One region of the Bradyrhizobium sp. BR14999 genome, then DNA from elsewhere that is predicted to be linked to it. Evidence: predicted binding sites of a transcription regulator. Region 1 holds the regulator's gene; each other region holds the start of a gene.
What was found. Region 1 encodes LexA, which represses DNA repair genes until DNA is damaged. Its sites were predicted from a motif close to TGTTCNNNNTGTGTTCNG; they were not measured.
Positions count from the first base shown of each region.

Region 1 (7,648 bases):
TGGTGAGATCGCCGCCATGTGCCGTGAAGCGCTGGGTCTCCTCCGGATTGCGCCCGCGGGTCGAGACGACCTCGCCGCGCTGAAGGAATGCGCTCGACACCGAGACGGCCTGGTCGAGCAGACCGCCTGGATTGTTGCGCAGGTCCATCACGTAGCCTGCGAGCTTCTCCGACGGGACCTGTTTGGAGATCGACGCGATCGCCTTCTTCAGGCCGTCGGTGGTCTGCTCGTTGAACGAGGTGATGCGGATATAGCCGATGTCGCCGTTCTCGACGTGGAAGCGCACCGGGCGCACATGGATGATCTCGCGGGTGATCGCGACGTCGAGCGGCGCGTCGGCGCCCTTGCGCACGATGGTGAGCTTGGTCTTGGTGTCGACCGGGCCCTTCATCTTGTTGACGGCCTGCTCGAGCGTCATGCCCTGCACGGCCTCGCCGTCGATCTTGCTGATGAGGTCGCCGGACATGATGCCGGCCTTCGAGGCCGGCGTATCGTCGATCGGCGAGACGACCTTGACGAGGCCATCCTCCATCGTGACCTCGATGCCGAGCCCGCCGAACTCGCCGGAGGTGGTCTCCTGCATCTCGGTCCAGGCCTTGGCGTTCATGTAGCGCGAATGCGGGTCGAGCGAGGTCACCATGCCCGTAACCGCGCCTTCGATCAGCTTGGCATTGTCGGGCTTCTCGACATAGTTCGCCTTGACCCGCTCGAACACCGCGCCAAACAAGTTGAGCTGGGAATAGGCATCATCCGCGCTCGCCGCCGCCCGTGCCGCCCACACGCCGCCGTGGGGACTGGCTACCAGAAGGGTCAGACACGCTCCCGTGAGCGCGCCCAGGGGGAACAGCAGGTTTTTCCGCATGGATTGACTGGCCTTTTGCTTAGCGGTTCTCTTGAGGGCTTGTCTCTCGGGCTTGGAAGCCGCCATGCAAATGGCGATCCAAGTCACGTCTCACAACACCATTCTGGTTTCTTCAAGGCCGGCCCGCCGTGCCGGCGGTACGGCGAAGAAATCCCTTCGCCGCGGCTTAAACTTTTGGCAACGTTCCGAAACCATTTTGCGCAAAGCGGACATCGGTCGGCCGCCCACGCCTCGCAGTTATGCGATTTTAGGATGGTTTTGCAGGGCCAGACGCGATAGGCGATGGCGATAAGACTTCAAATTCTCGGGAGGACAACAATGAACGACGCGCCCCGCATCCGGCCGGAAAGGAACGTCGAACTCGGCGCCAGCAACGAGCCGTTCCAGAACCTGCACGAATTCATCCGGAAAGCGCGCGCCAACCTCAACCAGAATGCCTGGGACTACATCGTCGGCGCTGCCGAGACCGAGACCACGATGCGCCGGAACCGGATGGCGCTGGACGAGATCGCCTTCCGCCCCCGCGTGCTGCGCGATGTTCGCAAAGTCGACGGCTCGGTCGAGCAGCTCGGCCGCAGGATGCGGCTGCCGGTGGTGCTCGCCCCCGTCGGTGCGCTGGAGATATTCGATCCCGACGGTGCGGCAAGCGTGGCGCGTGCCGCTGGCACCTTCGGTGCGGCGCACATGTTGAGCTCGGTGTCCGAGCCCGGCCTGGAAAAGACTGCCGAGGCCGCGCCCGACGCGCTGCGGCTCTATCAGCTCTATGTCCGCGGCGACGATGCCTTCGTCGCGGATGTTGTCAGCCGCTCCGAGAAGAACGGCTATGCCGCATTCTGCCTGACCGTCGACACCGCCCATTACAGCCGTCGCGAACGTGACATCGCCAAGCGCTACGTTCGCGAAAGCCGCCTGCGCGCGACCGGCGGTGACTACCAGAAGGGTCTGGAATGGCGGACCGTGAAGATGATCAAGGACAAATTCAGGATCCCGCTGATCCTGAAGGGCATTGCCACCGCCGAGGACGCACAGATCGCGATCGATCATGGTGTCGAGTGGATCTACGTCTCCAACCATGGCGGCCGTCAGCTCGATCATGGCCGCGGCGCCATGCATGTGCTGCCTGAAATCGTCGAGGCCGTGAAGGGCCGCGCCAAGATCATGGTCGATGGCGGCTTCTGCCGCGGCACCGACATCGTCAAGGCGATCGCGGCAGGCGCCGACATCGTCGGCATCGGCCGGCTGCAATGCTGGGCGCTGGCGGCGGCCGGCGAAGCCGGCGTGATGCGAATGCTGGAACTGCTGGAAGATGAAGTGCTGCGCTGCCTCGGCCTCTTGGGTGCCACCTCGTTCGCCGAGGTCGACAAGTCCTGCCTGCATCAGGCGACCGCAACGAATGCGCCGAGCGTGTTCAGCGCGTTCCCGCTGTTCGACCACGACCCTTATCGATACTGAAGTGAAAGGACACGATGACCTCGCTCTCTCCCGGCAGCGCCGATGCGCTCCTGTTCGATCTCGGACGCGTGGTGCTCGACATCGACTTCTCCAAGGCGATCGCCTGCTGGGCGGGACATGCCGGCTGCCAGCCCGAGGCCATCGTCGCGCGCTATGTGCGTGACGAGGCCTACCGGCTGCACGAGGTCGGCAAGATCAGCGACGAGGACTATTTCCAATCGCTGCGTTCATCGCTCGGGATCGGCATTTCCGATGCGCAGTTTCTGGAGGGATGGAACGCGATCTTCGCCGGCGAGATGCCTGACATCGCCGAGCTCTTGCCGCGCGCTGCAAAGCAGATGCCGCTCTATGTCTTCTCCAACACCAACCGGCCGCATGTCGACTATTTCTCGAAGGAATATGCGGACCTGCTCGGGCATTTCCGCGAGCTCTATTTGTCGTCCAGCATCGGCCTGCGCAAACCGGATCCGGAGGCGTTCGACCATGTCGTGAGGGCGATCGGCGTGCCGGCCAGCCGAATCGTGTTTTTCGACGACCTTGCCGAGAACGTCGAAGGGGCGCGGGCGCGCGGATTGACGGCGGTGCATGTCACCTCGCCCGGTGATGTCGGCAACGTCTTGCGAGCGTTGGGAATTTGACTGCCGACGCCCCGGCCGGATCTGGTTGGGTTCCGAGGACCAAATCTGCTTGGGATGCGGAACCAAATCACTTTGTGCATTTTTGTACAAAGTTCCGGGAACAGAAATACTTCCTCCGGACTCTATGAGTCCGTTGGGACTTCTACATCGGACTATTCTCGTGCTGGGCAAAGCCTACCTCACAAAGCAAGCCTCTCTGCTGCTCGAATTCGCCAGAACCACCTCGGATTCGCGCCTCTCCGCCAAGCTCATCAGCAAGGCCGCCGACCTGAAATCACAGGCCGATCCGCTGCCGGATAAGGATCAGGGCCCCAAAGCTCCGGACGTGACGCCTGGCGTCAGTTCGGGCGAACAGACGCAGAGTTGATCGCGATGCTGGCCGTGGCTCTGGTCATTGTCGTCCTAGCCATGGCCACCCTGGTACCAATCTGCCTCGTCCTGGAGATCATGTCGCGCCGGGCCTGACGTCGCCTTCGTTGCCTGCGAATGCGTCGTCGGGATGATCATCCCGCTCGGCTGCTCTTTTGCCTCTGCGCTCGCGCTCGGCTAGAAGGCTTCCTGCCAATTCGTCCGCGAGCAGGAGTTTTCGCCGTGGCTCTCATGCCGGTTTCCGATGCGCTTGCCGCCGTGCTTGCCGGCGCGGAGCCTCTGGCCGAGGAAATGGTTGCTCTCGACGCGGCCTTCCACCGTGTGCTCGCCCGCGACGTGGCGGCGCTGCGCACGCAGCCGCCTGAAGCAATGTCCGCGATGGATGGTTATGCCGTGCGCGCGGCCGACGCGGGGGCGATCGATTCCCAGCTGACGGTGATTGGCGAGGTAGCCGCGGGGCGTCCGTTCGCGGGAACGGTCGGCGCCGGCGAAGCCGTGCGGATCTTCACCGGCGGCGTCGTTCCCAACGGTGCCGACGCCGTCGTGATCCAGGAGGATACGGTCGCGGACGGCAAGCGCATCACGATCAAGGAAGCCGCGATTCCCGGTCGGCACATCCGCCCCGCAGGCGTCGACTTCTCCGAAGGCGACGCGCTCCTGCGCAAGGGAACCCGTCTCACCGAGCGCGATCTCGCGCTCGCCGCCGCCATGAATCACCCCCAGCTTGCCGTCTGCCGCCGTCCGAAGGTCGCGATCCTCGCCACCGGCGACGAGCTGGTGATGCCGGGCACCACGCCCGGCCGCGGCCAGATCGTCTATTCCAACGGCTATGCCCTGCACGCGCTCGCCCGCAGCGAGGGGGCTGACACCATCGACCTCGGCATTGCCGCCGACACGCTGGAGGCCACCACCGCCGGCATCCGCCGCGCCCGCGAGAGCGGCGCCGACATCCTGGTCACGACCGGCGGTGCATCGGTCGGCGACCACGATCTTGTCCAGCAGGCGCTGAGGGACGAAGGTATCTCGATGGCGTTCTGGAAGATTGCGATGCGCCCGGGCAAGCCAATGATGCATGGACGGCTCGGCGCGATGCGCGTGATCGGCCTGCCGGGTAATCCGGTCTCGTCCTATGTGTGCGCCTTCCTGTTCATGGTCCCGCTGATTCGTGCGGTGTCGGGTCGATCCGTGATTCATCACCGCCATGAGCGCGCCGTGCTCGGCCGCGATGTGGGCGCAAACGATATGCGCGCGGATTATCTTCGCGCACGTCTGGAACAGCGCGACGACGGCACGCTGGTGGCCGTTCCCGTCAATCACCAGGATTCCTCGCTGCTTGCGAATCTCGCTGCGGCGCAGGCACTTCTCGTGCGCGCACCGTTCGCGCCGAAAGCCGGAGCCGGCTCGCCTTGCGAGGTGCTGCGCCTGCCCGTCTGAGCGCACCACCACACGTGTTCCGCGAACTTTGTCGCGTTCACGGTAAATTAAGCAGTTGCGGAACACATATCGAACATATAGTGTCCGTTCATGATTTGTTTCGAGGATGTAGCGGTTCGCCGCTCCAATTCAGCGTCTCGGAATCGAACGACATCAACCGGGGGACTTTGGTCGAGATGTTAACGCGCAAACAATACGAGCTTCTGCGGTTCATCAGCGAACGTCTGAAGGAAAGCGGCGTGCCGCCCTCCTTCGACGAGATGAAGGATGCGCTCGACCTGCGCTCGAAATCGGGCATCCATCGCCTGATCACCGCGCTGGAGGAGCGCGGCTTCATCCGCCGCCTGCCCAACCGCGCTCGCGCCATCGAGGTGATCAAGCTGCCTGAGCTCCAGGCCGCCGCCGGCAACCGCCGCGGCTTCACGCCAAGCGTCATCGAGGGCAATCTCGGCAAGGTGCGCGCGAGCTCCAGTCCGCCCGCCGACGAGGGCGAGCGTCCCGTTGCGGTGCCCGTGATGGGTCGCATCGCAGCCGGTACGCCGATCGAAGCGTTGCAGACCCGCAGTCACACCATCAGCGTGCCGCCCGACATGCTCGGCTCGGGCGAACACTATGCGCTCGAAGTGCGCGGCGATTCGATGGTCGAGGCCGGCATCCTCGACGGCGACATGGCGCTGATCCAGCGCAACGAGAGCGCCGATACCGGCGACATCGTGGTGGCGCTGATCGACGACGAGGAAGCGACGCTCAAGCGCTTCCGCCGCCGCGGCGCCTCGATCGCGCTCGAACCCGCCAACGCCGCCTACGAGGTGCGCATCCTGCCGCCGAACCGGGTGAAGATTCAGGGCAAGCTGATCGGGCTGTACCGCAAGTACTGAGACGACCCAGCGGTCATTCGATATCAATGATTCCGATTGGAGCGGACGGATTGTCCGCTCCAGCTGGATAGTCTTTCTGATCTTGGGCAGATTATCTGGCCCCTCTCCCAGCGCTATGTCCTCGACATGCCGCCCGAAGCACTCATCGCTTTGCGGCTCAAGAGATCGAGGAGACAACGATGCGCAAGATCGTTTTGAGCGCGTTCGCCAGTATGCTGATCGCTGCATCGGCAGCGCAAGCATTCGCAGCACAATCGCAGCACCATCCCCGCAAGTCGGCGCACGCAACAACGACCGAGCAATTCCGTAGCGCCCGAAATGCCGTCGCGCGACAGCCACAGCCGAGTTGGCCATATTCCGGATGGTCGGCGCCCGCAGGCCGCTGACGCTCGCATCCGCCAAATGCACTAAAGCGAACTTTGTTCCTATCGGATTCGGGAAAGATAATGTGATCGCATCCTGCTGACGCCAGCCGCAAATTCGCCCACAACCAAGCAGAACGTTACGTGCTTCCACTCTGATAGAGGCTTGCGCCTCCGAAAGAGGCGCGGGTTGCTATCTTCGAATAGGAGCACCCGATGTGTGACTACAGTCTGCATGCCGTTGCATCGCGCCCCGCCGAAGTCGGCGAGACGATCGTGTCGACAACGTTCCGCGGCACCTCGACGCGCGGTTTTGCTTCCGCGGCCGACCCGACCGTGGCCGTCTGCCTGCTGCCGGGAACGGAGCTCGCCTTCGCCGACAACGTCCGTTACGACAATCGTTGGATCTGGACGCGCACGATCAACTCCCGCGTCGGCAAGTTCGGCAAGATCGATCCGCACGTTCCCGATCGCCATCATGACGCGATCGAATTCCCCGACGGCAAATACGTGCTGGTGACGCAGCTCGTCGAAGGCCAGCGCGCAACCGTGCTGCAACTGCCGGTGACGCAGCCGGTCGGCGAGCGCGAGCACAAGCCGCAGATCGATGCCGACAGCCGGCCGACGATCACGCGTCTGCCGATCGGCTGAGCCGTCCCTGGCCACCAGGTCGGGCCAGGATTGAAAATGCCATCGCCGGCCGAGGCCGGCGAGATGGTATGATTTATGTTCTGCGAAAGTCCGGTTGGACCCGGACCAAGTCCTCGCATTTGTTCTTAATCGTCTGGCCTTAATCGTCGGCCTGCAAGTCGGTCTCCGCCGGAGTCGCGTCCCGGTTGCGGGCCGTAGCCGCCTTCGGCGCAAGGCTCCCGTCGAAATCACCCTCGCCGGCGCCGGCCGGGAGCCAAGGGCGGCTTGTGCCTCTCGCTCTCACAGCTTGAACTGCAAAACCGTCACCACGCTGCGTCAACGCCAGCGCGCCTTGACTGGTGAGACGCTGCCGATCGACCACCATCGCCGCACAATCCGGCGGCGCGGGCCGCCGCGTCACCACCAGCGCGGCGCGGCTGCAATCATCAGCCAGCGCGTCGATCCGCAAGGAAAGCGCAACCAGCCGCCCGTCGTCGAGCGGCGTCACGCAGCCCGCCTCGTCACACGACACGCCATCGGCCAGCGAGCTACTCCCGGCGTCGCGCGGATCGGCGTCGGCAGCTAACCACTCCCTAAGCAGAAAGCCGTCCTTGCTCGCCCGGATGACATGCAGGTGCCCGTCCCGGCCGCGCACCGCGACGCTCGCGCCGTCTCCGGCAATCAGGATGTCGGGCTGCCGCACCGACAGCCCCCAGGCAATGGAAGCCAACAACATCAGCGCACCAGACCAGCGCAAGGGTGTGCGCAACAGGCCCATCACGATGATCCCGAGGCTTGCCGCGATCAGCGGCGCGATGCCGAAGGCGGGGATGCGGCCGATTGCGCCCGGCAGTGCCGCCACCCAGCGCGATACCGCGACCATCCAGTCGATCCCGATCCCCATCAGCCACCAGAACACGCCGTCGAGCCCGAAGGGAGCCGCGAGCAGTCCGAGCAGGCCCGCCGGCATCACCAGTGCCGAAACCACCGGCATCGCGCCGAGATTGGCGAGCACACCGTACG
Region 1 covers NZ_CM148536.1:5,142,130-5,149,777, reverse strand. The annotation lists gene ACR9YP_RS24015 (S41 family peptidase) at 1-862, opposite strand, end outside; gene ACR9YP_RS24010 (alpha-hydroxy acid oxidase) at 1,181-2,314, shown strand; gene ACR9YP_RS24005 (HAD family hydrolase) at 2,329-2,952, shown strand; gene ACR9YP_RS24000 (hypothetical protein) at 3,113-3,319, shown strand; gene ACR9YP_RS23995 (molybdopterin molybdotransferase MoeA) at 3,544-4,755, shown strand; gene lexA (transcriptional repressor LexA) at 4,932-5,633, shown strand; gene ACR9YP_RS23985 (hypothetical protein) at 6,212-6,646, shown strand; gene ACR9YP_RS23980 (ComEC/Rec2 family competence protein) at 6,786-7,648, opposite strand, start outside.

Region 2 (7,648 bases), 1.8 Mb from region 1:
GCGGTGTTCTTGGCAAGCCCGGTGTCGTCGTTCACGACCGGGTCCAATCTCGTCGTGGACGGCGCGATTTCGAACCGGGTGAATTTTTAGGGGCGACAAGGTTCGTAACCGCCCCGTCATCCTGAGGTGCGAAGCTTGCGATGCAAAGCATCGCAGGCTGAGCCTCGAAGGATGAACGGCCACGATGCAGCCGGGCCGTCGCCCTTCGAGGGCCGCTGAAGAAGCGGCCGCCTCAGGGTGACGGTGAGAGATTGCGCGAGCTGAACAAAACCTCAATGAAAATCCCGCGACGGCGGCAGGATGCGGACGTTGCGGGGATGGCGGATTTTTTGCGCGGGGGTATCGGCATGAGCGCGGGGGTCGTCGTTGAGCGACTCGATCAGATCGGCGCCTGACGGCACCGGATGCTTGCGGCTTAAGGCATCGTTGGCCAATCCGATCAGATCGTGCGAGCGATCGATCATGCGCTGGGCGATGAGATGCGTCACCTTCTCGGGGCTGCTCTGGATATAGCCTTCGACCAGGATGAGGCGCGCGCCCATCACCTCCTTGCGGTATTGCTCCATGATCTTGGGCCACACCACGACATTGGCGATGCCGGTTTCGTCCTCCAGCGTCATGAACACGACGCCGCTGGCGCTACCCGGCCGCTGCCGCACCAGCACGACGCCGGCGCAGCGAACGCGGCGCCGCTCGTTCTCATGGCTGACGTCCTTGCAGGCGATGACGCGCTCGCGCGAGAACATCTCGCGGAGGAACTCCATCGGATGTCCCTTCAGCGACAACCGGATGGTCTGATAGTCGGCGACCACCTGCTCGGCGCGCGGCATCACCGGCAATGGCTGTGCGTGCTCGTCCGGCTGCTCGCGCGCGGTGGCCGCCTCGAACAGTGGCAGCGGCACGTCGTCGGGCAGCCGTCGCACCTGCCATAGCGCCTCGCGGCGGTCGAGTCCGAGCGAGCGGAACGCGTCGGCATCCGCCAGCAGGATCAGCGCGCGCTTGGGCAGGCCGGTATCGCGCGCAAAATCTTCCAGCGAGGTGAAGGGACGGCGGTTGCGGGCGGCGACGATGCGGTCGGCCCAGTCCTGGGCTCTCTCCGTATTGTTCTGAGCTACCTCTCCTTCATCATTCCGGGGCGCGCCACTTGGCGCGAGCCCGGAATCCATTCCTCCTCCAGGCGTACGCGGCCCCATGGATTCCGGGTTCGCGTTTCCGCCTTCGCTCTCAGAGCTTCGGCGGACAAGCCGCGCCCCCCGGAATGACAACTGGGAGCGTTTCAAGCGCTCCTCATCCTCGTCCAACCAGTGGAAGCCATCGATCTGGCGGAAACCGAGGCGCACGGCGCAATATTTGTCTCTTCCCTGCTCCAGCGTGTTCTGCGCAAAGCTGTAGGACACGTCGATGTCGCGCACCTCGACGCCGTTCTTGCGGGCATCGCCGACGATCTGTGCCGGAGCATAAAAGCCCATCGGCTGCGAGTTCAAGAGGCCGCAGCAGAAGGCGTCGGGATGGTAATGCTTCAGCCATGAAGAGATATAGACGAGCTGCGCGAAGCTCGCGGCGTGGCTCTCGGGGAAACCGTAGGAGCCAAAGCCCTTAATCTGGTCGAAGCAGCTTCTGGCGAAGTCGGCATCGTAGCCGCGCGCGACCATGTTGCCGATCAGCTTGTCCTCATATTTACCGATGGTGCCGACATTGCGGAAGGTCGCCATCGAGCGGCGCAGGCCATTGGCTTCCTCGGAGGTGAATTTTGCCGCCTCGATCGCGATGCGCATCGCCTGCTCCTGGAACAGAGGCACGCCCTTGGTCTTATGCAGCACCTTGTAGAGCTCGTCCGCAGGACCATGCTCGGGCGACGGCGAGGGATAACGCACCTCCTCCTGACCGTTCCGCCGTCGTAAATAAGGATGCACCATATCGCCCTGGATCGGCCCCGGACGTACGATCGCGACTTCGATGACGAGATCGTAAAACGTCCGCGGCTTCAGGCGCGGCAACATGTTCATCTGCGCACGGCTTTCGACCTGGAACACGCCGAGCGATTCCCCGTCGCAAAGCATGTCATAGACTTTGGGATCGTCCTGCGGAACGCTCGCCAGCACCCAGCGCTCGCCCTTGTGCTCCGCGATCAAATCGAAACATTTGCGGATACAGGTCAGCATGCCCAGCGCCAGCACGTCGACCTTCATCATGCTGAGCGCATCGACGTCATCCTTGTCCCATTCGATGAAGGTGCGGTCGTCCATCGCGGCATTGCCGATCGGCACATAAGTGTCGAGCCGGTCCTGCGTCAGCACATAGCCGCCGACATGCTGGGAGAGGTGGCGCGGGAATTCGATCAGCTCGGTTGCGAGCTCGACCGCGAGATTGATCATGGGATTGTTGGGATCGAGTCCGGCCTGCCTGACCTGCATGTCGTTGAGGCCCTTGCCCCAGCTTCCCCAGACGGTATCGGCGAGCGCGGCAGTGACGTCCTCGGTCAGGCCCAGCGCCTTGCCGACGTCGCGAATGGCGCTGCGCGGGCGGTAATGGATGACGGTGGCGATGATCGCGGCGCGGTGGCGGCCGTAGCGGCGGTAGACATATTGCATCACCTCCTCGCGCCGCGAATGCTCGAAATCGACGTCGATGTCAGGCGGTTCCAATCGCTCCTTGGAGATGAAGCGCTCGAACAACAGATCGACCTTGGTCGGATCGACCGAGGTGATGCCGAGCACGTAACACACGGCCGAGTTCGCCGCCGATCCCCGCCCCTGGCACAGGATATTCTGGCTGCGCGCGTAGCGCACGATGTCGTGCACGGTGAGAAAGTAATGTGCGTATTTCAACTCGGCGATCAGCGCGAGCTCCTTGTTCAGGGTCGCGCGCAACTTGTCGTCGATCTTGCCGCCAAAATATTTGTCGACACCCGCCCAGGTCAGGTCCTCCAGATGCCCTTGCGCGGTCTTGCCTGGCGGCACCGGCTCGTCCGGATATTGGTATTTGAGCTGATCGAGCGAGAAGTCGATTGCGTCTGCAAAGCGCATGGTCTCCGTGATCGCCTCGGGGAAATCGCGGAACAGCCGCGACATCTCCCTGGGCGCCTTCAAGAACCGCTCGGCATTGGCTTCCAGCTTCCGTCCGACCGACTCGATCGTGGTCTTTTCCCGGATGCAGGTCAGCACGTCCTGCAAGGGACGACGCGCCGGATGATGATAGAGCACCTCGTTGGTCGCGAGCAGCGGCACTCGTGCTTCTGCCGCGAGATCATCGAGCCGCGCCAGCCGGCGCCGGTCATCGCCACGATAGATCAGGCTCGCCGCCAGCCACACGCCCTCGGCGCGGCTGTCCTTGAGTTTTGCAAGAACATCCAGCGCCTGCGCGGATTCGAAACGATGCGGCAGCGTCGGGACCAGGAGCTGACCTTGCGAAAACGCGAGGAGATCGGCGAAGGTGAGACGGCATTCCCCCTTCTCGATCCGCGTGATGTCGTCGCCGCGCTTACCTTTGGTGAGAAGCTGGCACAGCCGGCCATAGGCCGCGCGGTCGCGCGGATAGACCAGAATATCCGGCGTGCCGTCGACGAAGACGATGCGCGCGCCGATCAGGAGCTTCGGCTTGTGCAGCACCTCGGCATTGTCGAGCTCCTTGTAGGCGCGCACCACGCCGGCGAGCGTGTTATGATCGGCGATGCCGATCGCGGGGATGCCGAGGATGCTGGCCTGATGCACATAGGCGCGCGGATCCGAGCCGCCGCGCAGGAAGGAAAAATTGGTGGTGATGCCAATCTCGGCATAGGCAGGCGTGTTCATGCGAAGAGACCGTGCACATACCAGCTGGGAGGAACGGGCTTGCCGTCGTCATCGAAGCACTCCCCCTCATAAAGACCGTCGCGAAAGATCCAGAAGCGCAGGCCTTCGGCATCCTCGATGCGGAAATAATCTCGCGTGAGCTGCTTGCCGTCCTGCCGCCACCATTCCATGGCGATGCGCTCGGGTCCCTCCACCCGCACCACCGCATGTAGCGCGCGGCGCCAGGTGAACTGATGTGGCGGACCGTCCGGCACGGTCGCGAACGGCACCTTGATCGGCTCCGGCTTGTCGAACAGCCGCAAGGGGCGCAGCGGCGGCTCGCTCTCGGCACGTGCCGGCCATTCGGCCTGCATGGCAGCGGCGAGATGATGCTGCGCCGGCGCGGCCAGCACCGCGCATTCAGGGATATGGGTATCCTGCGGCAGGTGCACGACGACACGCTTGCCGCCGATGCGCGCGGCAATGCGGTCGATCAGTGCGGCGAGCTCGTCATTGTCGTGGACATGAGCGTCGAGATCGCGCTGCTCCTGCACCACGATCTCGGTGCGGCTCGCCGACAGCCGCACCATGTCGAAGCCGAAGCCGGGATCGAGCGGATCAGCGAGTGCGTCGAGGCGCTCGCGAAACAACCGGTCGATGACCGCGCTTCGCGTCACAGGACGCCCGGTCTCGACCGTGATCGCGCGCACCACGCCGTCGGTGCGGAAAAAGGCAGCCTCCAGGCGCCGCGCGCCCTTGCCCTGCTTCTCCATGGACGCGATCAACGTGTCGGCGAGCCGCGACAGCGTCATCGCGATCATTGTGTCGGTCGCGATCGGCTCGGCAAAGCGCTTTTCCACGATGTAGTCGGGCAGCGGCTTGCGCGGGTTGATCGGCGCATCGCCCTGCCCCAGCGCATGCGCCAGCAGCGTGGAGAACCGCGCGCCGAACCGCGCCGTGATCTCGCTCGGCGTGCGCGAGGCGACATCGCCGATGGTCTTCAGCCCCGCGCGGCGCAGGCCGGTGGTGATGATCTCGCCTGCGCCGAGCGCGGATATCGGCAACCGGCTGATCGCCTCCGCCTCCTCGCCATCGGCCACGATGGTGCCCGTGGCCTGCCGCGTCAGCGTGCGCGCGCAGACCGAGGTGCCGGCGATCGCCGCGCTGACGGCAAACCCCTGCCGGGCCAATGCGCGGACCAACGTCCGCAACAACGCGGCCTCACCACCAAACAGATGCGCGCAGCCGGTGATGTCGAGGAACAGCCCGTGCGGCGGATCGAGCGCCACCAGCGGCGTGAAGCGGTCGCACCAGTCCGCGACATCGCTGAGCGTCTTCGCATCGGCCACGACATCGGCGTCGAACACACGCAGGTCCGGACACATCGCCCGCGCATTCGCCAGCGGCTGACCGATATACAGGCCGAGGCGCTCGGCGGCCTCGTCCAGCGCATGGATCACCAGCGCATTGTTGTCCTTGATGACGACGATGCTTGGATCATTGCTCTTATGCAGTCCGACGTTGCCAAAGAACCGCTGAATCCGGTCGATTGGCAGGCGCGGCAGCCACAGGCTGAGGACACGTCGACGGCTCACTGAACTGGCACTCATCACATTTCCATTCCATGATCCACCGGCCACATGGGCCATGACGATTGCGCAAGAGCTCGGCATCGAAGCGCGGCGCCCCCCAGGCACTCCACATCGGGCCCGGCGGTGAATGCGCCGCGCGCAGCATCCATCGTGTTTCCGCGGTCGAGGGCATCGGTTGCGCGGCCATGCGCAGCAAGAGCCCGGTGACGCCGGAAGATTGCGCGGCCAGCGTCAGCTTGCGGCTCGCCACGAGATCGAACTGCCTGATCTCGCCCCAGAGCTCGAGCACCACGGCCCCCAGCGCATCGCAGGCGAGCGCGTCGGCTGAGGTGCGTAGTGCGCTCTCGACATCGACGGCGCGCACCATCACCACGCGGCGCGGGTCGAGGCCGAGTTCGGCGAGCCCGCTCATCGACAGCGCGCCGGTTTCGAGCTCCGAAAAATCCTGCCGCACCCACAGCAGCGGTTTGCGTGCCGTCACGCGGCCCGCAAGCCCCATGACGAAGCCCGTCGCGGCCGTCCCCTGCCGGCCCTCGCAAAACACCTCATGGATCGCCGCGCGCGCGAGCCCGCCCTTCAGCGCGGTATCCGCCTCGCTGTGGCCGAGCGCGACGCGATCGCGATGATGCACGACCTCCGCCGTCTCGATGCGCTCGATTTGGCTGCGCAAGGTCGCAAGCGCGCTGATGCGTGCGCCGCTCATGCTCGCCGCTCCTTCAGAGATTGATGCCGTGGTCCTCAAAAGAAGAACCAACGGCTGGCTCATTTGTTCATGATATGTTCTAATATAAAGCTAACAGCGCCCCGCGAGTCAATCGAATTGGCGCTCAGTCGGATTCATGAGCAGAATCAAGAGGATTCAAGTGCCATGTACCTCATCACTCTCGACAGCCAGACCGATTTCGAGAGCTGGCGCAAAACCGCCCGCGCGCTCGCACTGCATCAGATCGCGCCGGCCGACGTGACCTGGAGCGTGCAGGGCCGCGCGAAAGAGGCGGTGCCGGCCGGTCTATGCGAAGCGCCAGGCCTTCCGCCGATCGAAACCGACGGCACCTTCAGCGTGCCGGCCAATTTCATCGAGCTCGCCCGCATCGCGGCCCTGCACCGCGACGGTGAACGCTTTGCACTGCTCTATCGCCTGCTGTGGCGGTTGCGGACCGACCACGATCTGCTCGAGACCAGAGCCGATCCGGACGTCGCGCAGGCGACAGCGATGGCCGTCAGCGTGCATCGCGACATGCAGCGGATGCGCGATGTCATTCGCTTCCGCGAGATCGGACGCGAGCACAACGCACATTACGCGGCCTGGTTCGTGCCGGAGCATCACATCGTCGAATTCACCGCCCCCTTCTTCGCGCGCCGTTACGCCGACATGCCCTGGTCGATCCTCACGCCCGACATTTGCGCCCATTGGGATGGCCACGCGATCTCATTCACCCCGGGCATCAGCCAGACGGAGATGCCCGCCCCCAACCGGTTGGAGGAAACCTGGCGCCGCCACTTTCCAGACCACCCGATCACGCCGGAAGCGCCGAAGAAGAGTCACAGGAACCTGTCGAAAGCCTCGATACTTGAACCGCTGCTCGCCGATGCCGAACGCTGGACCGGCGGGTGGATCACCCCGCGGCCGGAGGCTCCGATGAAACGCAAGCTAGCTGCCGATGATCTCGACGCGCTCCGTAAGGAGGCCGCGCATTGCCGCGCCTGTCATCTCTACAAGGATGCAACCCAGACCGTGTTCGGCGAAGGCCCGAAGTCCGCCAACATCATGCTGGTCGGCGAGCAGCCCGGCGACAAGGAAGACCTTGCCGGCCATCCCTTCGTCGGCCCGGCCGGCCAGATGCTCGACCGCGCACTGGAGGAGGCCGGCGTCGATCGCAAGAAGGTCTATGTCACCAACGCGGTCAAACACTTCAAATTCGTGCCACGCGGAAAGGTCCGCCTGCACCAGAAGCCGAATACGCCGGAGATCCGGGCGTGCCGGCAATGGTATGAGCGGGAAGTTTCGGCAATCCAACCCGATCTCATCGTGGCGATGGGCGCCACTGCCGCGCAAAGCGTGTTCGGCAAGATCACGCCCATTGGCAAAAACCGAGGCCGGCTGATCGACCTACCCGACGGGCGCAAGGCTTTGGTGACGGTGCATCCGTCTTATCTGCTGCGGCTGCCCGATCCGGAAACCAAGGTGCTGGAATATCAGCGCTTTGTCGACGATTTGAAGATCGCGGCCGGCTTGCAGAAGAAGGCTGCACGGGCTGCCTAATACTGGCAGCAAAAACGGCCTTC
Region 2 covers NZ_CM148536.1:6,965,406-6,973,053, forward strand. The annotation lists gene ACR9YP_RS32605 (SDR family NAD(P)-dependent oxidoreductase) at 1-90, shown strand, start outside; gene ACR9YP_RS32610 (error-prone DNA polymerase) at 273-3,791, opposite strand; gene ACR9YP_RS32615 (Y-family DNA polymerase) at 3,788-5,380, opposite strand; gene ACR9YP_RS32620 (ImuA family protein) at 5,277-6,065, opposite strand; gene ACR9YP_RS32625 (UdgX family uracil-DNA binding protein) at 6,231-7,625, shown strand.
Region 2: the regulator LexA is predicted to act here: its motif matches at 6,130-6,147, upstream of ACR9YP_RS32620 (ImuA family protein).

Region 3 (7,648 bases), 3.5 Mb from region 1:
GGTGCTTGAAGACCTGCTCGTCACCGCACTCAGTGATGCCCGCCGCAAGGCGGAGACTGCGATGCAGGAGAAGATGCAGGCCCTCACCGGCGGGCTCGGCCTGCCGCCGGGGCTGTTCGGCCAGTAAGATGGGCGCTGTTGCAGGTCCTGAAATCGAGCGGCTGGTCCAGCTGCTCGCGCGGCTGCCGGGCCTTGGCCCGCGCTCGGCGCGACGCGCGGCGCTGCATCTGATCAAGAAGCGCGAGGCGCTGATGATGCCGCTGTCGTCGGCATTGCAGGTGGCGCTCGACAAGGTCGAGGTGTGCAAGACCTGCGGCAACATCGACACGCAAAATCCCTGCACCGTCTGCATCGATCCGAAGCGCGATCCCTCCATCATCGTCGTCGTCGCCGACGTCGCCGATCTCTGGGCGCTGGAGCGCGCGAATGCCACCCAGGGGCGCTATCATGTGCTCGGCGCGACATTGTCGCCGCTCGACGGCGTTGGCCCGCAGGACCTCACCATCGACGCGCTGGTGGCGCGCGCGCATGATTCGCAGGTGCAGGAGATCATCCTGGCACTGAATGCGACGGTGGACGGCCAGACCACCGCGCACTACATCACCGACCTGCTTCAGGACGCCAATGTGAAGGTGACGCGGCTCGCCCATGGGGTTCCTGTCGGCGGCGAGCTTGATTATCTCGATGAAGGTACGCTATCGGCTGCGATGCGGCAGCGCACCCTGTTCTAGCCATCCAGACTTTACGGAACGGACGACATGACGAAACTTTTCGCCACACGATTGGCTTTGCTCGCGATGATGACGATGCTGGTGAGCCCGGCCATCTCCGCGCAGCAGGGCGACGAGACGCCGCCGCCGTCCAAGCCCGGCAAGCCGATCAACACCGGCGACGTGCTCTCCGGCGAGCTGAATGCGATGAAGGTGCGCGACGTCAAGAACGGCAAGCGTGTCGCGACCTACCAGATCACGTCCGAGCCGCGCCGCCTGCCGCCGCCGAACGGGCTGTGCAATCTCGAGACCGGCCCCGAAACCTTCCAGCTCGTCACCTCCAGCGATGCGCAGGCGACGCAGTTGAAATCGTTCGTCGGCAAGGAGATCTCGGTCAAGGTCGACGAGATCGCCTGCGCCAGCGATGCCGGCCAGATGAGCGAGGCCGTGATCACGAAGTGGAGCTTGATCAAGAAGCAGTAGGGGGCGGGCGACGCCTCCTCCGTCGTCATTGCGAGGAGCAAGCTGCCGTAGGGTGGGCAAAGGCGCAAAGCGCCGTGCCCACCATCTTTCGTCGATCGCGCTGAAGGTTGGTGGGCACGCTTCGCTTTGCCCACCCTACGGCATCACGGGCGTGGCGAGCGGTCAAACCCTTACCGGCCCCAGCGTCTCGAAATGCCCGCGCTTCTGCAGCCAGGCCAGCAGCACCAGGCTCGGGATCGCCACCAGCACGCAGATCACGAAGAACAGCGCCCAGCCGGTCGTATCCGCCACGAAGCCGGCGCCTGATGACAGATACGTTCGTCCCACCGCCGCAAGCGCGGTGAGCAGCGCGTATTGCGTCGCCGTGTGCAGCGGGTTCCTGCACAGGGCGGAGAGATAGGCGACGAAGATCACGGTGCCGATGGCGCTGGTGAAGTTCTCGGCCGTGATGGCGAAGGCGAGCGCCCATTGGCTGGTGCCGACAAACGCCAGCCAGGAGAACGAAAGATTGGCGAGCGCCTGCACCACGCCACCGATCCAGAGGCTGGTCGCCAGCGAATAACGCCGCGCGACAAAACCGCCGGCAAAGCCGCCGATCAGCGTCGCGGCGAGCCCGACGCCCTTCACGATCGCAGCATAATCGTTGCGCGAGAAGCCGAGGTCGATCACGAACGGCGCGGTCATCGTGCCGGAGAAGGCATCGGTGAACTTGAACAGCACCACGAAGGCCAGCGCTGTGAGCGCATCCTTGCGATCAAGAAAGTCGACGAATGCACTGACGGCGGCTCTCGCGATTCGCGTTTCCAGCAAGCCGCGAGGCAGGATCCAGTTGATAAGGCGGAGCAGCAGCCTTACCCATCTCTTCTTCGGATTCGGCTCGTAGTCCGCCAGAGCGTCTTCTGCCCGTATCGATTGCTCGGGCTCGGTCGCGACCAGCGCCGTGACCGTTCCGATTAGCACCATCGCCGCCATCACCACATAGCCCCACATCCAGGCCGATTGCCGCGCAATGCCGGTGCCCTCGAAGCCGGAGACGATGAACAGCGCGCCCGCGGTCGAGACCAGCATGCCGATGCGATAGGCGGCGACATAGGACGCCATGCCGGCGGCCTGCTCGCTCTCCGGCAGGCTCTCGACGCGGAAGGCATCGACCACGATGTCCTGGGTCGAGGACGTGGTCGCGACCAGCAGCGCACCGAGCGCGACGTAGAACGGCGAGCGCGCGGGGTCGGTGAGCGCCAGCAGCAGGATGGCGATGATCAGCAGCAGCTGCGAGAACAAGAGCCAGCCACGCCGCCGCCCGAAGGCGCGGGTGAACAGCGGCACATGCAGGGCGTCCACTAGCGGCGCCCACAGAAATTTCAGTGTGTAGGGCGTGCCGACCAGCGCGAACAGTCCGATCGTTCCGAGATCGACTCCGGCCTCACGCATCCACACCAGCAACGTCGAGCCCGACAGCGCCAGCGGCAGCCCCGAGGAGAAGCCGAGGAACAGCACGATCAGCACCCGCGGCTGCAGGTACACGGCAAGGCTGTCACGCCAGGAGGCAGCGGGAGCGCCGGCGGAGGAGGTCGCGTCGGGTGCGGTCATGGGAAGGTGTTAGCAGATTCTGGGGGAAAAGACTCTGCTAGCCGGTTAGACGGAAGCCCTCACGGCTTCCCTCGGTGTCATCGTCCGCGAAGGCGGACGATCCAGTATCCACCAGCGTCTCGGCTCAATCACCCCCGCTGCGGCGTACTGGATGCCCCGCCTTCGCGGGGCATGACGGCATCATGGTGGCCCGGCTATCCCGGGATAAAGATCATCCCAATTTGGGTTCTGCTGCTCGATCAGTCGGATTTTCCAGGCCCTGTTCCACTTCTTGAGCCGCTTCTCCCGCTTGATCGCATTCTCGGGATCGTCGAACTGTTCGAAGTAGACCAGCCGGGCGACGTCATATTTCTCTGTGAAGCTCTCGATGAGTTTAGACTTGTGCTCGGCGATGCGGCGGACGAGGTCATTCGTCACGCCGATATAGAGCGTGCCGCCGATCTTGCTGGCGAGAATGTAGACGTAGTAGTGGCGTGCACTCATCTGCCGCCTTCCCCTCCGCTGTCATCGTCCGCGAAGGCGGACGATCCAGTAACCACCGGCCTCTCGGCTCAATCACCACCGCCACAGCGTACTGGATGCCCCGCCTGCGCGGGGCATGACAGTGTGCCTCAAGTCACTCCCCCGCCTGGAGCTTCCTCGGAAACAGCTCCGGCGCACCGGTGGCCACCAAATGTGGGCCTTCGGGCGCATCCGCCTTGCTGAAATCGAGCTCCTCGATTCGGCCGGCGCGTTTCTCGATCTTGTCGGCGGAGATCAGCACCTGCCTCACGTCCTCGTTGACGTCGGCAAAATGCTTTTGCAGTTTCAGCACGCGGTCGCGCAGGCGGCCGAGGTCGTCGCCCAGCTTGATCACCTCGGTGCGGATCTGGTCGGCGGCATCGCGCATGCGCGCGTCCTTCATGATCTGCTGCATGACTTGGATCGCGAGCATCAGCAGCGAGGGCGACACCAGCACGACGCGGGCGCGATAGGCCTTCTGGATCACGTCGTCGAAGCCGTCATGGATCTCGGCATAGACCGATTCCGACGGCACGAACATCAGCGCCATCTCCTGGGTCTCGCCGGTGACGAGATATTTTTCGGCGATGTCGCTGACGTGCTTCATCACGTCGCCGCGCAGCCGCTGCGTGGCGAGGCGCCGCTCCTCGTCGGTGCGGGCGTCGTGCAGCGCGGTCATTGCCTCCAGCGGAAATTTCGCATCGATGCAGAGCGGGCGCTGGTCCGGCAGGAACACGACGCAATCGGGCCGCTTGCCGGTTGAGAGCGTGAACTGGAACTCGTAGGACCCTTTTGGAAGACCGTCCTGGACGATCGCTTCCATCCGCGCCTGGCCGAAGGCGCCGCGCGACTGCTTGTTGGCGAGCACGTCGCGCAAGGTGGTGACCTGCGTGGTGAGGTCGGTGAGGTTCTTGTGCGCGCTGTCGATGATGCCGAGCCGCTCATGCAGCGCGCGCAGGCTCTCCATGGTGTTGCGGGTCGAATGTTCCATGGACTGGCCAACGCGATGTGTCACCGAATCCAGCCGCTCGTTGACCGCCCGCGCCATCTCGGCCTGGCGGCCGGCCAGCGCCTGGGTCATGGCGTCGACCCGGCCCGAGGCCTCGCTCTGGGCCCGCAGCACCTCGCTCAGGCGCTCCTCGAGCTCGTCGGCCCGGATCGCATGCGCCATCGCGAGTTCCGCGCCGCGCCGCCCGGAGCGCGCGATCACGATCGCAATCACTACCAGCAGGATGAGGACAAGGGCGCCGAAGCCGATCAGCGCATCGATCGTGCGCACCGGCCAGTCGCCCAGCATGACAATGATCTCGTTCATGCAGCCCCTTCTACCCGATTCGCCGGAATGCGCGAACGAAGAGGGAACGCCGGTGGTTAACGACCCACTAATTTTTATGGTTAACGAAAGCTCAAGTTTTATGGTTAGCGGAGGGTTAACGAAGTTCCTGGCCGGATTGACCGCATCCGGCGCGCAGCTTAAATCGCCGCCATGGCCCTCAGAGAAATCATCATCCTGCCCGACAAGCAGCTGCGTCTGATCTCCAAGCCGATCGAGAAGGTCACGCCGGAGATCCGCAAGCTTGCCGACGACATGTTCGAGACCATGTATGACGCGCCCGGCATCGGCCTCGCGGCGATCCAGGTCGCGCAGCCATTGCGGCTGATCACCATGGACCTCGCCAAGCGCGACGAGAACGGCGAGACCAAGCACGAGCCGCGTGTCTTCATCAACCCGGAGATTCTCTCCTCCTCGGAGGAACTTTCGGTGTACGAGGAAGGCTGCCTGTCGATCCCCGAATATTACGAGGAGGTCGAGCGTCCCGCGAAGGTGCGTGTGCGCTTCACCGACCTCGACGGCAAGGTGCACGAGGAGGATGCCGAAGGCCTCTATGCCACCTGCATCCAGCACGAGATCGATCATCTCAACGGCGTCTTGTTCGTCGACTATTTGTCGAAGCTCAAGCGCGACCGCGTGATGAAGAAGTTCGAGAAAGCCGCCAAGCGCGCGGGGGAGTAACCACGTCCCCCGCCGTCATGCCCGGCCAAAAGCGCGAAGCGCGTCTTCAAGCCCAAAAGCGCGAAGCGCGTCTTCAAGCTAAGGTGCCGGGCATCCACGTTCTTCGTCCGTCGAGTGAGAAAGAACGTGGATGGCCGGGACAAGCCCGGCCATGACGAGTACTCTGTTCCTTTCCGAGGATTGTCTCGTCCCATGCCCCTCCGCCTGATCTTCATGGGCACGCCCGATTTCTCCGTGCCGACGCTGCTCGAGCTGGTCGCGCATGGCCACGAGATCGCGGCCGTCTACACCCGCGCGCCGAAGCCGGGCGGGCGGCGCGGCCTGCAATTGCAGCCCACGCCGGTTGAAGAAGCTGCGCGAAAACTCGGTGTTCCCGTGCTGACGCCGAAGACATTGAAGACACCGGAAGCGCTCGACGAATTTCGCGCCTTCGATGCCGATGCCGCGGTCGTCGTCGCCTATGGCATGATCCTGCCGCAGGCCATCCTCGATGCGCCAAAGCTCGGCTGCTACAATCTGCACGCTTCGCTGTTGCCGCGCTGGCGCGGCGCCGCGCCGATCAATCGCGCCATCATGGCAGGCGATGCCGAGAGCGGCGTGATGGTGATGAAGATGGATGTCGGCCTCGACACCGGCGACGTCGCCATGGCCGAGCGGCTCGCGATCACTGACAATATGACCGCGCTCGATCTGCACGATCGCCTCTCCCGGCTCGGTGCCGATCTGATGGTGCGCGCCATGGCGGCGCTCGGACGCGGCGGGCTCCAGCTCAAAAAGCAGAGCGAGGACGGCGTCACCTATGCCGCCAAGATCGACAAGGCCGAGGCGCGGATCGACTGGACCAGGCCCGCGCGCGCGGTGCTGCGCCACATCCACGGCCTGTCGCCGTTCCCCGGTGCCTGGGCCGAGCTCGCGGACGTCAGCGAGAATGCGCGCGTCAAGATCCTGCGATGTGAATTGGCGAACGGCTCAGCTGCGCCCGGCGAGGTGCTCGACGACCACCTCACCATCGCCTGCGGCGAGGGTGCGATCCGCATCATCGAGCTCCAGCGCGAAGGCAAGGCCCGGATGCAGGCGGCTGACTTTTTGCGTGGCGTGCCGCTGAAGGCGGGCTCGAAGTTCAGCTGACGCTGTCACACCCCGCGAAAGGGGGGTATCCAGTACGCCGAGGCGTCTCGGTCGAACGGAGCCGTCGCAGAGTACTGGATCGTCCGCCTTCGCGGATGATGACACAACCCGGATTGAGATGCCCCGCTACAAGCTCACCATCGAATATGACGGCGCGCCGTTCTGCGGCTGGCAGGTGCAAGAGACGCTGCCCTCGGTGCAGGGCGCGCTGGAAGCTGCCGTCAAGGCGATGACCGGCGCGGACGCGCGGGTGCATGGCGCCGGCCGCACCGATGCCGGCGTGCACGCGCTCGGCCAGGTTGCGCATGTCGACATCGCGAAGCAATTTGCGCCGGATCGTTTTCGCGACGGGCTCAACGCGCATCTGCGCCCGCATCCGGTCGCGGTGCTCGAGGCCGAGATCGTCCCCGAGACCTTCGAGGCGCGCTTCTCGGCCATCAAGCGCCACTACCGCTACCGCATCATCAACACCCGCGCCAATCTCGCGCTCGACGTCGGCCACGCCTGGCGCGTGCCGCGACGGCTCGATGCCGACGCGATGCATGCGGCAGCACAACGCCTGCTCGGCAAGCACGATTTCACGACCTTCCGCGATACCGAGTGCCAGGCCAAATCACCGGAGAAGACGCTCGACCAGCTCGACGTCGCGCGCGATGGCCGCGAGATCACGATTCTCACCTCGGCGCGCTCGTTCCTGCACAGCCAGGTGCGCTCGATGGTGGGATCGCTGATCTGGGTCGGCGAGGGACGCTGGACCGCGGACGATCTCTCCGCAGCCTTAGCTGCCCGCAACCGTGCCGCCTGCGGCATCGTCGCCCCACCGGAAGGGTTGTATCTGGTGAAGGTGGATTATTGAGATGTGAGGCGCGCGCGCGCGCCACACTCTCGGTGTCATGCCCCGCGAAGGCGGGGCATCCAGTACGCCGCGGCCTATCGGTTCAATCACTGCTTTCGGTGGAATACTGGATCGCCCGCCTTCGCGGGCGATGACAGCGGAGTGGCAGGTGAGGGCGAAGTGGAAGGCGCCAGCGCCTCACCCAAAATACCGCGCCAAAATCCCCCGATACACCTTGGTCAGCTTCTCCAGATCCGTCACCGGCACGCGCTCGTCGATCTGGTGCATGGTCTGGCCGACCAGGCCGAACTCGATCACCGGGCAATAGCTGGAGATGAACCGCGCATCCGACGTACCCCCGCTCGTCGACAGCTCCGGCTTGCGGCC
Region 3 covers NZ_CM148536.1:1,644,362-1,652,009, forward strand. The annotation lists gene ACR9YP_RS07600 (YbaB/EbfC family nucleoid-associated protein) at 1-127, shown strand, start outside; gene recR (recombination mediator RecR) at 129-731, shown strand; gene ACR9YP_RS07610 (hypothetical protein) at 759-1,193, shown strand; gene ACR9YP_RS07615 (AmpG family muropeptide MFS transporter) at 1,356-2,783, opposite strand; gene ACR9YP_RS07620 (GIY-YIG nuclease family protein) at 2,964-3,266, opposite strand; gene ACR9YP_RS07625 (DNA recombination protein RmuC) at 3,400-4,599, opposite strand; gene def (peptide deformylase) at 4,771-5,298, shown strand; gene fmt (methionyl-tRNA formyltransferase) at 5,491-6,426, shown strand; gene truA (tRNA pseudouridine(38-40) synthase TruA) at 6,545-7,282, shown strand; gene dapE (succinyl-diaminopimelate desuccinylase) at 7,460-7,648, opposite strand, start outside.
Region 3: the regulator LexA is predicted to act here: its motif matches at 4,631-4,648, upstream of ACR9YP_RS07625 (DNA recombination protein RmuC).

Region 4 (7,648 bases), 4.4 Mb from region 1:
CGCTGCTTCGCCCGGCGCGGCCGTGGCGCCCTCTGCAGCCGCCTGCGGGCGGTGATGATGACGCTGATGGCGATGGCGCTCGTGGCGCGGCTTGCGGTCCTCATGACGGCCGCCGGGACGCCAGACCTCGACGAGCTCGGGCTCGGCCGGCGTCGCCGCAGCCTCAGATGCCGCAGCCTCAGGCGCGGCAGCGTCAGGCGATGCGGCAGCTTCCGTTGCCGCGGTCTCGGCGGCGGCGGCTTCGAGGCCGGCAGCCTCCGCCGGCGCAGCGGTCTCTTCCACCGGCGGCGCGATGCCGGGGGCATCTTCAGGCGTGACGGGAGCCTCGGGCGAAGCTTCCAGCGCCGGCTCCGCGGGCGCCGCCTCGTCCTGCGGCTCCACGCCGGGCGCGTCTTCGACGGTGACGGGTTCAGCGGCGGCATCCGTGGATGCCTCTGCAGGCAGACCCGCAACGGCCTCCGCCGCGGTCTCGATCTCGGTTTCGGTCGAGGTCTCCGCGCTGCCCTCGACGGGCGGCGTCTCTGCCGCGACGGTCTCGGTCACCACAGGCTTTTGCGGCAGCGGCGGACGCTTCTCCATGCGATAGCCGAGCGCGCGCAGCACGGACGCAAAATCCTCGCCGGCCGATCCCGTGAGCGAGGTCATCGCCTGCGTCACCACGAAGCTGCGGCCGTCGAACGCGCCGGCGGGCTTTTCGCCGGGCGAGTTCTCGCGCCAGGCCAGCGCCGGGCGGATCAGATCGGCAAGCCGCTCCAAAATGTCGACGCGCACGGCGCGCTCGCCGGCCTGCTTGTAGCCGAGCACGCGATAGGCATCGCGCGGCAGCTGCTTGTCGACCGGGAACGAGGTGCGGCCCGACGATGCCAGATGCTGCGCGCCCGAGAGCGCGGAGAGATCGACATTGTCCTGCTTCAGCGCCCACAAGAGCGCGGCGAGCGCGCGCGCGGCGGGCTTGAGCAGGCCGGGGAAATAGATGTGATAGGCGCCGAAGCGGACGCCATATTTGCGCAGGACCGCGCGCGAAGGCTGATCGAGATCCTTCAGCTCGTTCGCGATTCTGGGACGCTCGAGCACGCCGAGCGCCTCGACCAGCTGATAGGCGATGCCGCGGGCGATGCCGGTGACATCCTCGGCCTTCGACAGCTCGAACATCGGCCCGAGCAGCTTTTCGATATGCGTCTTGAGCCAGAGCTCGAGCCGCGCCTGCACTTTTTCACGCGGCGCCCCAGTCAATCTCTCGTCGGAGATGATCCGGATGCGCGGATGCAGCGCGTCGTCTGCGGCGGACAGCCGCGCCACGGCATCGCCGGTCCAACGGATCATGCCTTCCGAGGTCAGCACGAACTGCTCGTCCGGCGCGTTGCCCAGCTTCTCGGCGCGCGTGTTGATCTCGCCGGCGAGCACCGCTTGCGCTGCAGCCTGCAAGGCTTTCGCATCGGAGCCGGCTTCCGCCACGTCCGGTGCAAAGGTGAAGCCGTCGAGGCGGCCGATGACATGGCCTTCGACGATGACTTCGCCGGTCTTGCCGATTTCAGTATTCAAGCTCGTGTTCTCCCGCAGGCGGCGCATCAATACACTGGTCCGACGATCAACGAAACGCTCAGTCAAGCGTTCATGGAGCGCATCCGATAATTTATTTTCGACCTCCCGCGCGATCCCCTGCCAGCGTTCGGGGTCTTTCAGCCAGTCCGGGCGGTTGGCGACGAAGGTCCAGGTGCGAATCTGCGCGATCCGGGCCGACAGCGTGTCGATGTCGCCGTCGGTGCGGTCGGCCTGGTCGACCTGGGCGGCAAACCAGGCATCGGGGACGCATCCCTTCTGCATCAGGAAGCCGTAGAGCGTCGTCACCAGCTCGGCATGGGCGGCGGGCGACAGCTTTCGGTAATCGGGGACCTGGCAGGCCTCCCAGAGGCGTTCCACGGCGTCTTTGCCATGCGCGATATCGCGCACCTCGCCGTCGCGGGCGGCGTGGTCGAGCACGCGCATGTCCTCGGCAACAGGCGCGCGCGTCAGCGCCTCATGGCCCGGGGCTAGGTTCAACGACACCTGGAGCGCGCCGAGCGAGGAGAAATCCAGCTTCGAGTTGCGCCATTGCAGCATCTTCACGGCGTCGAAGGTATGGTTCTGCAGCGCGTTGACGAGCTCGGGCTCGAACGGCGCGCAGCGGCCGGTGGTGCCGAAGGTGCCGTTGCGCGTGGCGCGGCCGGCGCGGCCGGCGACCTGCGCGAACTCGGCCGGGGTGAGGCGGCGGAACTGGTAGCCGTCGAACTTCCGGTCGGAGGCGAAGGCGACGTGGTCGACGTCGAGATTGAGGCCCATGCCGACCGCGTCGGTGGCGACGAGATAATCGACGTCGCCGTTCTGGAACATCGCCACTTGCGCGTTTCGGGTGCGCGGCGACAGCGAGCCCAGCACCACGGCGGCGCCGCCATGCTGGCGGCGGATCAGCTCGGCGATGGCGTAGACCTCGTCGGCGGAGAAGGCGACGATGGCGGTACGGCGCGGCTGGCGCGTGATCTTGCGGTCGCCGGCGAATTCGAGGCTGGAGAGGCGCGGCCGCGTGATCATGGACACGCCCGGCAACAGCCGCTCGATGATCGGGCGCATCGTGGCAGCGCCGAGCAGCAGCGTCTCGTCGCGGCCGCGGCGGTTGAGGATGCGGTCGGTGAAGACGTGGCCGCGTTCGAGGTCCGAAGCGATCTGGACCTCGTCGATGGCGAGGAACGAGACATCAAGGTCGCGCGGCATCGCCTCGACGGTCGAGACCCAATAGCGCGGCTTCTTCGGCTTGATCTTCTCCTCGCCGGTGACGAGCGCGACGCTCTCCGGCCCCGCGCGATCGGCGATCTTGTTGTAGACCTCGCGCGCAAGCAGACGCAGCGGCAGGCCGATCATGCCGGAGGGATGCGCCAGCATCCGCTCGATGGCGAGATGGGTCTTGCCGGTGTTGGTCGGCCCGAGCACTGCAGTGACGCCGGCGCCGGGCGCGCGCTCGGAAGCGAAGGGGGAGGGAGAGAAAGCCATATCCAGGGATTAGGTAGTGGCGATTTGGGCGAATGTCAGTGCCGTTTTGGGGCGGGAGCGCGAAGCGCTTGAAAGTCACCTCGCCCCGCTTGCGGGGAGAGGTCGGCGCGAAGCGCCGGGTGAGGGGGCTCTCCGCGAGTCGAACTGTCTCCGTTTTCGCGGATGCAGCCCCTCACCCCAACCCTCTCCCCGTAAGAACGGGGAGAGGGAGAAGAGAGAGCTCCCCAAACCTCGCGCAACTGTCTCACTTTGCGACGCTTTTCCCGTTAGCCTTAAGCTTCGGAACGACTCTAGAACGAATCGCGGCCGAATCGCTGACTCCCTGATGAGTCCTGTTCCGTTCACGCAACATGTCGCGGGACTCGTATTGGTTGCGCACTAGATGGAGTTTTGCCCGATCGCACAAGCGACGTTTCGGTGGCGGGTTTCTTAAAATTGGGGATGGCGCGGAGTCGAATCAGAATCGGGCGGGAGTCAAATGGATTCCCGTCTCGCCGGCCTGCCAAAACAAAAAGTGCGAAAACAACCCCATGCACAGTAGCATGCCATTGAATTTACACACTTTCTTACCCTCCCCTGGAGGGGGAGGGTAGGCGCACATGGAGCGCAGCGAAATGCGCGACGGGGTGGGGTGATCTCTCCCCACGGGCACTGTTCGTGCGGAGAGATCACCCCACCCCGCTCGCGCTACGCGCGATCGACCCTCCCCCTCCAGGGGAGGGTGAAGGCTTACTGCGTCTTCGCCACGCGTGGCGGCTGGGGAGAGGTGATGAAGCTGGTCGCTTCCAGCATGGCCGGCCCCAGCGGCGTCGGCACTTTCAGCCAGAACGGGACCAGGATGCGCGTGCCCGCCACCGGCGCAAACGCGATCTCGATGTTGCGCTGGGCGGCGAGATATTTGATCACGGGGCGATCGGGGATGTAGCCGGCCACAGGCACGAAATAGAGCGCGCAGACCACGACCGGGCCCCTATAGCCCTTCTCGGCCTTGACGCTCTCCATGCGCTTGAAATCGAGCTTGAGATCGTAGCGCATGCGGCCGTCGAACACGGGCGCTGCGTTGTGGCAAGCCTCTGGCGAGACCGGATCGCCGGTGCCGGGCACGCGCAGCAGCGAGGCCGTCATCGGGTCCCAGACGCCGCGGCGATGCGCCTCGGTGACGACGATGCGGTCCGGATCGACCGGCGGCTCCGGCAGGATCGCGAACTCCTTCACATTGCCCTTGTCGAGCGTGATGCGGATCTCTTCGGTCTTCTTCGAGGTGGTGGTGGAGGCCTGGTAGCCGGTCGCAACCAGCGCGCCGTTGACGACGCGGCCCTGCGAGGCGCCGGTGCCGGACCCGCCGGTGAACGACTTCAAGATCCCGGTGGTGCCGCCGGAGGCCGCGGCCGCGAACACGTCGTCCTGGATGTCGATGTTCCAGGCGCCCCTGCCGACGGGAATGCCCGCCAGCGACGCCTCATATTGCGCCTCGAGCTTGCCCTGCGCCGCCACGGGCTCGGCCGCCCACGCCAAGGCGAGGCCGCACAGGGCCGCCAGGGCCAGCTGGCCGGCAGAGCGCCGCCGGGGCGAAACGGGGGACGAGGTGGGCACGAAGCTTTCCAATCGGGGCGCCAATCGATGCGTTACTTAAGCCGAAATCGGCGGTAGGCAATGCGTCCGGGCGCGCAGGCGCGGAACTCCACCGGATTCTTCCGGCGCGATTACGCCCTTTATGTGATGGTAAGGCGTTCCGATCATTGCCGTTTTGGTGATTGGGGCGCCGCGGGCTCGAACACCTCTCCCCACCCCCTCCGCTGTCATGCCCCGGCTTGACCGGGGCATCCAGTACGCCGCGGCCCCTCTGGTCAACCACAGCCGTCTCGGAGTACTGGATCGCCCGCCTGCGCGGGCGATGATACCGCGGGTGGGCATTGCGCCGGGCACGAAACCCACCCCAAATCCTTGACTACCCGCCCCTTCCCCCCTATACGTCCGCCCGCTCCCTGCAAGGACAGAGAATTCGCCCCCGTGGCGCCCAGAATGGCGGCCGCAACTCGTTGGGGGTTTAGGATAAGGATTTTTGCCATGTCTCGCCGCTGCGAACTGACGGCCAAGGGCCCCCTCGTCGGCCACAAGGTCAGCCACTCCAACATCAAGACCAAGCGCCGCTTCCTGCCGAACCTCGTCAACGTGACGTTCATCTCGGAAGCCCTCGGCCGCAACGTGCGCCTGCGCGTCTCCACCACCGCGGTGAAGAGCGTCGACCACAATGGCGGCCTCGATGCCTTCCTGCTCAAGGCCAAGACCGACGCCCTCTCCCCGCGCGCCCTCGAGCTGAAGCGCGCCATCCAGAAAAAGGTCGGCGACACCGCGCCGGTCAAGAAGGCCAGCTAAGTTTTTCAGAATTGGGCGGGGGCTAAGTTGCGTCGCGTGGCGTAGGCTTAGCCAGTTGCGTTTTGCGTTACGGCCGGATCGGAAGATCCGGCCGCTTTTGTTTGTGGGGGTGATGAGGTCCTGAGCGGTAATTAAATGCTCCTCGCATTGAGATAGTTGAAAACCTGACGCAACTTTTCCGCGCATGCTTGACACCTAACGCGTCTGTAGCCAGCGTCATGCAGATCAACTACAGCTAGATCCACCACGCGCGCCTGCCGAGCCCATTTCTTAGAGAGGTCGAGGCGCTGCTTGGGGCAGGCGTTCTCGAGGTGGTGATAGCATCACCAACTCTGGCACAAGGCCTAAACCTCAATGCAGCAGTCCTTCTGATACCAACGCTATATAGATCGGGAGTGCCACTCACGGGCGAAGAATTCGCAAATGTTGCAGGACGAGCGGGACGAGCATTTGTTGATCTTGATGGTCTCGTACTCCACGTAATGTTCGAGCCCGAGAGTTGGCGCTTGGATGTTTGGGCTCGCCTGATCAACTCGTCGAAAGCTCGATCTCTCGCGAGCGGAATTGTTAGCGTCGTAAACGAAGTCATGGCTAGGTTGGCCAGAACAGGCGTATTCGGCCGACATGACGCGATGGAGTTTCTGGCGAATTCTCAGAGTGCATGGTTCCCTCCGGATCAACCAAACGATACCGAGAGCATGGTCAGTTTGATCGAACGCCTCGATGCGACTGTACTCGGCCTGGTCGAAGCGCTGGATAGCAATAGCGATGAACTTCCCAAACTCCTCGATGCTGCTCTGACTAGCTCTCTCTGGTCTCGGCAAATCGCCCGACTTGCAGCCGAAACCAAGGGGCATCAGCTTTGGATCATGGAAGCGCGCTCGCGGCTCATCTGGAACAAATCGACTGCTCAGCAGAGGCGTAGCCAATTTGCAATGGGAATCGGTCTGGATTCTGGCTTGGCAATCGAATTGGTCGCCGATGGGCTTACTTCGCTTACCGCGAAGCTCTATGGCGATGCTAGTTAGAGCCGGGCTACCTTCACGCATCGCAGCGCGCGAGGCCATAGAGCAGACGCAGCCCATCTTCTCGAATCTTTCTGAGATGAATTCCTGGCTTGAGTCAAACGAAGTTATCGCTCTGACAGATCAGCCAAACTTTCCGACGCCAGAGACCTCAGCAATTTGGAAGCAATTCCGAACCGAAGCGCTGTCTTCACCGATACAGCGGTGGAACGAGCAACGCTGGACTTTGGAACTTGCTCCTCCAACATGGTTCAACGCTAAACTTCCTGCTCGCGTATATGTGGACGAATCGACCGGAAGAGTCTCGATCACCTCGCCCGACTATCGCGAGATAGTTGGCGTTAAACAAAAGCTCTCCAATCCAATCCCTGCACTTATGCAAGTTAACTTTGAAGCCAACGCGAACACGGTCACTATTAAGCGCTTGGGCAGAGGAAAGGCAAGTTGGCATAGCTCGTGACGGCGGAGGGTTCAATGCACCGATGCCTGCCTTCGAATTACAGGTCGACGACCTCGCAGAGTTGATGAGAGGCTGGCGGCTGATGGCTCTGAATTCCCGTGCAGGCCAACAAGATCGTCACGAAGACATCAACCAACCTCCGCAAATCCGCTATTCTCGCCCCGGTAGCATCACCCGGAAGCGCATCCCATGGAGCACGCAGCCAAACCCGACCCAAAAAGCTTCGTCATCTGCTGGGACGGCACCGCGACGAGATCTCGGAGAGCATCTCCAACCTCCTGAAGCTCGATCGCTGCCTGCGCAAGCCCGGCAAGACGCAGCCGCGGCAGATGCTGCCCTACGATCCCGGGATCGGCACGCTGACGACACTCGTAAACGGCGCCTCTCGCGCGTTAACCGTCCATTAACCAACGCAGCCTAGCCTGCGGCAATCGTCCAGCCATCATTAGCTCGAAATGCCTTCCCGGTTCGCTCCAGGAGAAGCGCCGATGTGCGTTGAGTTGTTGACGTATGCCGATCTCAGTGCCCGCCTCGCTATCTCGCGAGAGGCCGCGCGTTCGCTGGCGAGACGCCGCCGGTGGCCGCGCTCGCGGTCGGAGGACGGCAAGGCGCTGGTGAGCGTTGATTTCTCCGAGCTCCGCTACACACCCCGCCCGCGACGCGGCCGCCGGGCAGACCCGATCGATGCCTCCCTGGCCAAGATCGAGGCCTTCAAGATCGCGGCCTTCAAGGCGGAGGTCGCATGGCTCGAAATGGTGGCAGC
Region 4 covers NZ_CM148536.1:687,643-695,290, forward strand. The annotation lists gene ACR9YP_RS03240 (helicase-related protein) at 1-3,024, opposite strand, end outside; gene ACR9YP_RS03245 (DUF3108 domain-containing protein) at 3,754-4,563, opposite strand; gene rpmB (50S ribosomal protein L28) at 5,092-5,400, shown strand; gene ACR9YP_RS03255 (hypothetical protein) at 6,099-6,428, shown strand; gene ACR9YP_RS03260 (hypothetical protein) at 6,412-6,885, shown strand; gene ACR9YP_RS03265 (hypothetical protein) at 6,984-7,292, shown strand; gene ACR9YP_RS03270 (hypothetical protein) at 7,500-7,648, shown strand, end outside.
Region 4: the regulator LexA is predicted to act here: its motif matches at 3,305-3,322, upstream of ACR9YP_RS03240 (helicase-related protein).